Regions from separate parts of the Rhizobium binae genome, predicted to be linked through region 3. Evidence: riboswitches for the same ligand, from Rfam matches in the RefSeq annotation. Region 3 holds a riboswitch; each other region holds the start of a gene.
The links. A riboswitch is a leader RNA that binds a small molecule or an ion and turns the genes downstream of it on or off. The one in region 3 is predicted to bind thiamine pyrophosphate.

Region 1 (2,197 bases), on a different replicon from region 3:
CCGTTGACCTTCTCCAGCGCCTGGTAGAGTGGCACCGTGCCGATCGGAACCGGCGAATTGCGAATGATCCATTCCCGGATGTTGTGAATGTTGCGACCGGTGGAGAGGTCCATGACCGTGTCGGCGCCCCAGCGGATCGCCCAGACCATCTTCTCCACCTCTTCCGCCATCGACGAGGTGACGGCCGAATTGCCGATATTGGCGTTGATCTTCACCAGGAAATTCCGGCCAATGATCATCGGTTCGGATTCCGGGTGGTTGATATTGGCCGGGATGATCGCCCTGCCCTCGGCGACTTCCCGCCGCACGAATTCGGGCGTCACGAAATCGGGAACATGCGCGCCGAAGCTCTCGCCGTCGCGGGCGAGCGCCTCCTTCGCGGCCTGCCGGCCGAGATTTTCGCGGATTGCGACAAACTCCATTTCCGGGGTGATGATGTCGGCACGCGCATAGGCGAGCTGGGTGACGGCGCGTCCGGCCTTTGCCTTTAGCGGTGTGTTGCGAATGGGAAATTCCGGCGTCAGCCGCTCGCCCGTGGCAAATCCATTGTCTTCAGGCTTCACCACCCGGCCTTCATAAGCTTCGACGTCGCCACGCCCCCTGACCCAGGCCTCGCGCAAACGCGGCAGACCGGCGTCGATGGAAACCACATGGGCCGGATCGGTATAGGGGCCGGAAGAATCATAGACCGTAACCGGCGGCTCACCGGAGGTCGGGTGAAGGCTGATTTCGCGCATCGGCACGCGCAGATCCGGATAGAGCGTTCCGGGTTTGACGATTTTGGTCGAGGCCGGAAGCGAGCCGGTGGTGACGACGGGAGTAAGCTGGGGTGCAACAATATTCATGGATGAGGCTCCAAGGTTTGACGTTTGGAGACCCAGTTCCAGTGTTGGAATGATGGAAAGACGCCTTGCGCGACAAAGCGAAAATCCGCTCAACAGCCGCAGCGTCCGCACCGTCCCTACGCCAGTATGAACTGGATCAGGTTCAACGGGTCACTGCGCCACAATCGGCAAAGCCCTATCGTCTAGCAGAATCTCAGCCCCTTGCCGGGACACCCCTGGTGAATGGTCGCCATCAAAGACCGCAGCGGCCCTTGTGTCAAGAAGCCCTTTTGCGTTCCAAGGGAGCTGCGGATGTCGCCAGAGGGGTGTTGTCAACCGGTTTGAGAAACCTGCGGCCCAGATAGGCGCGGATCGATGGTTCGACGCGAGCTACAAAAACAGCAAATGCGCGAGGTTATTTCAGCAAGATTGAATAGTCGAAATAGTAAAATCACTGGAAGTACTTATCCGATTTTCGCTTTAAACGTCTTTAAACCGATCGGGCTTGTCGCTAATTTCTCCGGCGTCATGTCTATCAAGGCAACTCCAATGTGAGACCACTCACGACACGCCGTCCTTCGGTGGGGACTCGGGACGCGCGGTCATCTTTCCAGACAATGAGCAGCCCAGGCGTTCGACGTCCTTGTCGCATGGTTCCTTAATCGCCTTCGATTGAGGAAAATCATGCAGCAATGCACGTGCGACAGCCGCCTCTGCCCGTCTGGAGGACGGGCAACGCTGTCGTGCGTCGAGCGCATGGGCGTGCAATCTCCCCGTCTTATCAACCAACACCAACCGGGCGGCTATCGGGTGGACGAACCCGTGCGCCCATGCGAGAGAAAAGATGGAAACCCTATATCTAAGCCCGATGGGATGGAAGGCGATCGGAATCGCCGTTACGCTCATCGTGCTGGCAACCCTGTTCCGGTTGAGCGGCGTGATCCGCTATATCCCCAACGACAGGCTCGGCATTCTCGAAAAGCTGTGGAGTTTTCGCGGCTCCGTCGACAATGGCTTCATTGCGCTCTACGGCGAGGCCGGCTTCCAGCCGGAAGTCGTGCGCGGCGGCCTGCATTTCTTCATGCCGTTCCAGTATGCGATGCATCGCGCCAATCTCGTGACCATTCCGCAGGGCCAGATCGGCTATGTCTTCGCCCGCGATGGCGAGCCGTTGCCGCCGACTCAGACGCTTGCCTCGAACGTCGACGCCGATGATTTTCAGGATGTGCGCGGCTTTCTGACAAAGGGCGGCCAGAAGGGTCCGCAGCGCAAGATCCTGCGCGAAGGCACCTATGCCATCAATCTCGCGCAGTTCATCGTGCTGACCGCGCAATCGACCTATGCCGTCAACCTGAACGCGTCGGAACAAAGGC
Region 2 (2,197 bases), on a different replicon from region 3:
CGATACACCTCCCAGGTCAGGTTCTCGGCAATGCCCTCGACCTTCTCCAGCGCCTGGTAGAGCGGCACGGTACCGATTGGTAGCGGCGAATTGCGGATGATCCATTCGCGGATGTTGTGAATGTTGCGGCCGGTGGAAAGGTCCATGACGGTGTCGGCACCCCAGCGCGCCGCCCAGAGCATCTTCTCGACCTCTTCGGCCATCGACGACGTGATGGCCGAATTGCCGATATTGGCGTTGATCTTCACCAGGAAATTGCGGCCGATGATCATCGGCTCGGCTTCGGGATGATTGATGTTGGCGGGGATGATCGCTCGTCCCGCCGCCACTTCCTGCCGGACGAATTCCGCCGTCACATGGTCCGGAATATGAGCGCCGAAGCTCTCGCCGTCTCGAACCATTGCCTCCTCCTGCGCCTTGCGGCCGAGGTTTTCGCGGATGGCTATGAATTCCATCTCGGGCGTGACGATGCCGGCGCGCGCATAAGAGAGCTGGGTGACTGCACTGCCATCCTTTGCGCGCAGCGGCTGGCGTAGCGCGGGGAATTCGGGCGTCAGCCTTTCGCCGCTGGCAAAGCCGTTGTCTTCGGGACGGACATGGCGGCCCTTATAGGCCTCGACGTCGCCGCGGGCGAGAACCCAGTCACGTCGCAGTGAGGGCAGCCCCTGTTCGACACGGATCTCGGTGCCCTCGATCGTATAGGGGCCGGACGAGTCGTAGACGACAACGGGCGGCTCGCCCGATGTCGGATGAAGGCTGATTTCGCGCATCGGCACGCAAATGTCGGGATGGATGTCCCCCCGACTGTAGATCTTCCTGGATGTCGGCAAGGGGCCGGTGGTGACGGTTGGGGTGATATTCTTTGCGGCGATGTTCACGGTTTGAGGCTCCAAGTTTGAGTTTGGAGACCCAGTCCTCAGCCGGAATGATGGAAAGACGCCGGCACGGATTCCACGCGTGAATCCGAAACCTCTCGAGCGCTTGCACCGTCCCTACGCCAGTATGAACTGGATCAGGTTCAACGGGTCACTGCGCGCGATAGCAGTATCTCAGCCCCTTGCCGGGACCCCCCTGGTGAATGCCAAAAAGGGTAGAGGCTTGCCGAGAGGACTGTCAAGTGACCATCTGCGATGGCTCAGGATCGTGCGTCGCCGCGATCAACGAATCGACAAGTCAGTCGCCCGACGGCACGCTTCCGCAAGGCAGGCGCTTTTGTCGCATGCAGTGGCTGTCGATTTTTATCCCGCGCAATTCAGCAAGTATGCTGAGCTACCGAAGCGCTATTGAGAAAGCAGGCGCGGAACTGGAAAGTCTAGTACTTTGTCCGTGTAGCTTTCGACCAAGGCGCTAAACGGCGTGCCGTCTCGAAGTTTCAGTACGGCACGATGTTCGAGCAGGAACGGCGGCAGGCTGAGGGAACTTGTTTCATGCGCTGTTAAGCCGTCCATGTCCCAGCCTTCGGATAGAGGGGACCAGAGCAACTTGGCAGACAGGTTTGTGCGAGTGAAATTAAGAGCCTGAACGGCTCTGCCAAACGCGATATCGCTGGTCTTCAAAGCCTGATTCATCTCTGCAGTTAATTTTGCGGGTACATACCAGTTGTCGGCTTCCGACAAGACGCGGTCGCCGCAGACCAGGCGGACGCGGCGATAAGCGATCAGCTCACCGGGTCCGACGGTCAGAAGTTCACGGATGTGCTCATCGGCCGGCTTGTCTTGCCCGCCCACACGCTGAGCTACAATCTTAGAACCTTCCGGTGCGAGCTTGTGCGCGGCGCACCAGCGATCAAGGGTCAACGTAGCACTGGCGTTACTCAGGAGATTGGCATTCAAGGTCTGAAGGACCGCAAGCGCTTCCACTCGAGATGTTGGCGAGTTCAGCCACTGAGACCCTATAGACGGTTCTTGCGCAATTGCGATCTGGGTGCCCAGCACGATGGCAGTCGCTGCAAGTGCGGCGATGCGAATGCGTTTCGAAGAACAAAATGACACGGAGAACGAATCCTTTCTGCGGTGAATTTGATGGGCGAACCCTGCGCGTCAAATTTCCTTGATTTTGGCAGGCGAGCGCGCGTTGTCAGCGTATTTGATGCCAGCAGCAAGATTTGAACTGCGCCTTGCGGGTACCGTTTAACGGTCGGGTTCCCGATAGACTTTCTTACCATCTTCCGATGTTCCTGCCGTGCTGGTTCACACCT
Region 3 (2,197 bases):
TTCAGCGCCGCAGCCGTCCTGTTATCCAGCGCCAACTGCGCCCAGCATCCGGTGTGGTTGCAGTTGCGGTAGTCGAACTTGGCGACGAGCTTGCCGTCCGCCTTGATCGACAGGCCCGAGGGCAGGAAGACGTTGAGCGGCAGGAGGGCGGTCAGCACCAGCCGCGGCTTGCCCTTGTCGGCCGGTCCGGCCGGCGGCGCCGATATCGCCAGCGTCAGGACATTGACCGGCTTGCCGTCCTTGGCGACTTGCGCGACCTGTGCGACTTCGCACGCCTCGGCACCGTCAGAGCCGGTGCAGCGATAATACCAGTCGTCGAATTTCTGCGATTTCATCGCCGGCGGCGCCGGCTTGGCCTGCACCTGTTCCGGTTCCTGAGCCGCAGGCGCCGGAGATTGCGCAAAAGACGGATTGGCACAAGCAATGAACATCGGAACCGGGGCGATCATCCGGATGCCCCGCTTCATGCCGCTTTTCAAAAGTTTTTTCATTTAAAATGCAACTTCAGGAAGTTTTTATTCTGTTGAATCGTCATATCTTTGCAGTCCGCACTTCGGTCAACCCTAACGTGTTAGCACGGTAAAGTTTGCGTTAGGTATTTGGTTCGCGTTTCGGGAGATGAGGTCCAGCCTGCCCGAGATTGCTATGCCAACAGAATCGCCAGCAGATTCCGGAATTTGACTAAACCGGCTGGCGAGGGACAAGAGACGCCGCGCAACTTACGCGAGGCTGGTCGTCTGCTCGTTTTCATTGCAAATCATCAGCATAGACGGATAGGATGAATAATCGGAAACCCGGAAAAGTTCGTGGAAAGATGAGCCGAACTCATTTTGAAGAAGAAGCGTTCCGAAAGGCCTGCATCGCTCCTCAACGCCGCCCATAAATACAGAGATGTATTCGCGAGATTCATTACACCGCCGGTTGATACTATTATCTCTGCCGGAATAGAGAGGACAACCGTTTGGCGATACGGCAATCCACCGGCGCCGCCCGGACCGGAATCGACGAAAACCATTCGGGAAAACCTGGCATGGAGGCGAATCGGCAACGAACTCCGCCCCGTCAAAGGCGAGGCCGCCGTAAACGGCTTCACGCGCCGCGCCGTCGCGGGACTGTCATTTTCGAGATGACATCCGCGCCGTTCTCTGCGAAAAAGAGCACGATGAGAGACAGGGGCGTTCGTCGACAGACGGGCTGAGAAGCACCCTTCGAACCTGAACCGGATAATGCCGGCGGAGGGAGTCGCTCGGGGATCGCCGTACACGCTGCCCCGCGCCTGCCCCGCCTGAAAGGGGCGATATGCAAAGCAAGACCACCTCGGGAGCCATGCTGGAGGCGATGCGCGAAAAGCCGCCGCTCGTCCACTGCATCACCAACTACGTCGCCATGAACATCGCCGCCAATGTCCTGCTTGCCTCCGGCGCCTCGCCCGCCATGGTGCATGCGGCTGAGGAAGCCGGCGAATTCGCCGGCATCGCGAGCGCACTGACCGTCAATATCGGCACGCTGTCGACGCAATGGCTCGACGGCATGCGGGCGGCGGCGAAGGCAGCGGCCTCAGCCGGCAAACCCTGGGTGCTCGATCCGGTGGCGCATTATGCGACGGCCTTTCGCCGCCAAGCGGTTGCCGATCTGCTGGCGCTGAAGCCCACGATCATTCGCGGCAATGCTTCCGAGATCATCGCGCTTGCCGGCGGGGAGAGCCGCGGCCAGGGCGTCGACAGTCGCGATCCGGTCGAGCAGGCGGAGGATTCGGCCCGCCGGCTCGCGGAGCGGCAGCAGGCCATCGTCGCCGTCACCGGCGCCGTCGATTTCGTGACCGACGGCGCGAGATCGGTGCGCATCAAGGGCGGATCGGTGCTGATGCCGCAGGTCACCGCGCTCGGCTGCTCGCTCACCTGCCTCGTTGGCGCCTTCGCCGCCACTGCGCCCGGGGATCTGTTCGGGGCGACGGTCGCTGCGCTCGCAACCTTTGCCGTCGCCGGCGAAGATGCCGCACTCGGGGCGGCCGGTCCCGGCTCGTTCGCCTGGCGCTTCCTCGATGCGCTGGCCGTACTCGACGGTGAAGCGCTGGATGCGAGAGCCAGGGTATCGATCGCATGAAGGCTTTCGACCTTTCGCTCTATCTCGTCCTCGATCCGGATCTCTGCGCCCCGATCGGCATGGTCGAGACCGCCCGGCTTGCCGTTGCCGGTGG
Region 4 (2,197 bases), on a different replicon from region 3:
GCAGCAACAGCGCCCGTCTTTCCGATTCGGCCGTCAGCAGGAAATCCGGCAGATCCCGTCCCGGTTTGCGCCCGGTATGGACGATCACCTTGGCGCCGCAGTCCAGGAACTGCCGGGCCACCTCGAGGCCGATGCCCCGCCCGGCGCCGGTGACGACGACATTGCGATTTTCGAATAGTCTCGGATGAAACACGAAGCCGTCCTCCTCGCGGACAATGCCGCCGGTTGCGCCCTTCGCCCTTAACATATGAGCGCGCCGGCCGAAAGAAAGGCACGCACCGATCTTTCCGCCGGTGACCGGCTGCAGGAAGCTCAGCTTTCGTTCTCGGTCTCCAGAAGCCGCGCGCCCGGCCCTTCCTCACCGAGCCGATCGCAGGGATTGCGCAACGGACAGCTCTCGATCGACAGGCAGCCGCAGCCGATGCAGCCGGTCAGACGGTCGCGCAGCAGGCTGAGCCGTCTGATTCGCTCGTCGAGTTCGCCCTTCCAGCGCGCTGACAGCGTCTGCCAGTCGGCAGCCGTCGGCGTGCGCCCCTGCGGCAGAGCGGCGAACGCCGTCTGGATTTCCGATAGCGGTATGCCGACACGTTGCGCCACCTTGATGATGCCGAGCCGGCGAAGCACGTCACGCCCGTAGCGCCGCTGGTTGCCGCGGGTGCGGACGCTGGCGATCAGCCCCTTGGCCTCATAGAAATGCAGTGCCGAGACGGCAAGACCACTGCGTTCCGCCACTTCGCCAACCGTCAGAAGCCTGCCGAGCGGCGTTGTAGAAATCCTATCCATCGCCTCTTGACCTCAATATTAGTTGAGGTTTTATAACGCCTGCTCCGCCGGTCGTAAAGCCCAAGCTCGGGTTCCGTTCCCGGCAGGTACGGAACCTCGGAAAACACCCGGACAGGACTCCGTCCGGGTGTTTTTTCGCGGCTGCGATTTCATTCCGACCGGGCGGACGGGTGCGCGATTTTGCGGTTGCGGTAAGAAAACCCCGATGATAGTTTTCGTTGAATAACAGGGGAGCTCCGTGTCGCCGGGGCTGAGATGCGAAGCGCAAGCCTCCGGACCCTTCAAAGCTGATCTGGGTAATGCCAGCGGAGCGAGGTTCAGATGTTTTCCGGCGCACAAGTGTCACCTTTTCCGATGTCCAGCCGGTTCGCCGGCACCATTCTCGATGTCTTCGACAGCTTTGCCCATCTGCAGCGGCGCGCGACTCTTCAACTGCGAAAAGGACGCTGCGGCACGTTGAATTGCTTGGATGATTTTATCCTTGCACAATTCCGATTTGAGCAATCATGCCGCCGGACGAAAGCCTGAAATCGACGCTGATGACATCGCCACCACCATTCGATTCGCGTCTTGCCGCGCTCAGTGCCTCCCTCTACCGGGCGAGCCCCGCCCTGCTCGCCGGTTTTGCCTTTCTGGCCGCATGGGAACTTTATGTCGATCTTTCCGGCATCAAATCGTCCATCCTGCCGGCGCCTTTGCGCATCCTTACCCAGGGCTGGCTGAACCGCGAAGCGCTGATATCAAACACCTGGCCGACGCTCGGCGCCACACTCGGCGGCTTCGCCCTGTCGCTCGCCTTCGCTTTCGTCTCGTCGATCCTTATGGATTTCATGCCCTTCATGCGCCGGGCATTGCTGCCGATCTTCATTGCCAGCCAAACGCTGCCGCTGGTGGCGATCGCGCCCCTCGTCGTTCTCTGGTTCGGTTTCGGCCTGTTGCCGAAGATCTTGCTGGTCGCGCTCGTCACCTTCTTCCCGCTGCTCGTCGCCCTGCTGCAGGGCTATGAGGCGACCGACCGCGACATCACTGAACTCTTGAACTCGATGAAGGCAAGCCGCTGGCGCATTTTCCGCCTGGCCCGGCTTCCCTCCTCGCTGCCCTATTTCTTCGCCGGCCTCAGGATCTCCATCACCTATGCCGTCGTCGGCGCGATCTTTGCCGAATATGCGGGAGCTGCGCGCGGCCTCGGCATCTATATTCTCAACGCCAAGAACAATTTCCGGCCGGATCTCGTCCTCGCCGCCGTCGTCGTCAGCGCCGTTCTGACACTCTGCCTCTTCGGGATGACGCTGATGATCGAGCGCCTCGTCATGCCCTGGCAACCGTCCGGGGAGCGCCGCCGATGACCGATCAACTGGTCGAACTGCGCAAGATTTCGAAATCCTTCGACGGCATGCAGGTGCTCGGCGATATT

Region 1: another riboswitch for thiamine pyrophosphate. It lies ahead of thiC (phosphomethylpyrimidine synthase ThiC); the one in region 3 lies ahead of thiM (hydroxyethylthiazole kinase).
Region 2: another riboswitch for thiamine pyrophosphate. It lies ahead of thiC (phosphomethylpyrimidine synthase ThiC); the one in region 3 lies ahead of thiM (hydroxyethylthiazole kinase).
Region 4: another riboswitch for thiamine pyrophosphate. It lies ahead of J2J99_RS20485 (hypothetical protein); the one in region 3 lies ahead of thiM (hydroxyethylthiazole kinase).

What each region holds. Positions count from the first base shown of each region.
Region 1 is NZ_CP071611.1:195,814-198,010, reverse strand. It holds gene thiC (phosphomethylpyrimidine synthase ThiC) at 1-845, opposite strand, end outside; TPP riboswitch at 941-1,072, opposite strand; gene J2J99_RS33750 (SPFH domain-containing protein) at 1,669-2,197, shown strand, end outside.
Region 2 is NZ_CP071608.1:93,458-95,654, forward strand. It holds gene thiC (phosphomethylpyrimidine synthase ThiC) at 1-878, opposite strand, end outside; TPP riboswitch at 972-1,083, opposite strand; gene J2J99_RS29655 (hypothetical protein) at 1,281-1,991, opposite strand.
Region 3 is NZ_CP071607.1:275,244-277,440, reverse strand. It holds gene J2J99_RS28195 (invasion associated locus B family protein) at 1-491, opposite strand, end outside; TPP riboswitch at 1,162-1,258, shown strand; gene thiM (hydroxyethylthiazole kinase) at 1,300-2,103, shown strand; gene thiE (thiamine phosphate synthase) at 2,100-2,197, shown strand, end outside.
Region 4 is NZ_CP071604.1:4,201,610-4,203,806, forward strand. It holds gene J2J99_RS20475 (SDR family NAD(P)-dependent oxidoreductase) at 1-193, opposite strand, end outside; gene soxR (redox-sensitive transcriptional activator SoxR) at 313-783, opposite strand; TPP riboswitch at 1,001-1,114, shown strand; gene J2J99_RS20485 (hypothetical protein) at 1,105-1,311, shown strand; gene J2J99_RS20490 (ABC transporter permease) at 1,323-2,129, shown strand; gene J2J99_RS20495 (ABC transporter ATP-binding protein) at 2,126-2,197, shown strand, end outside.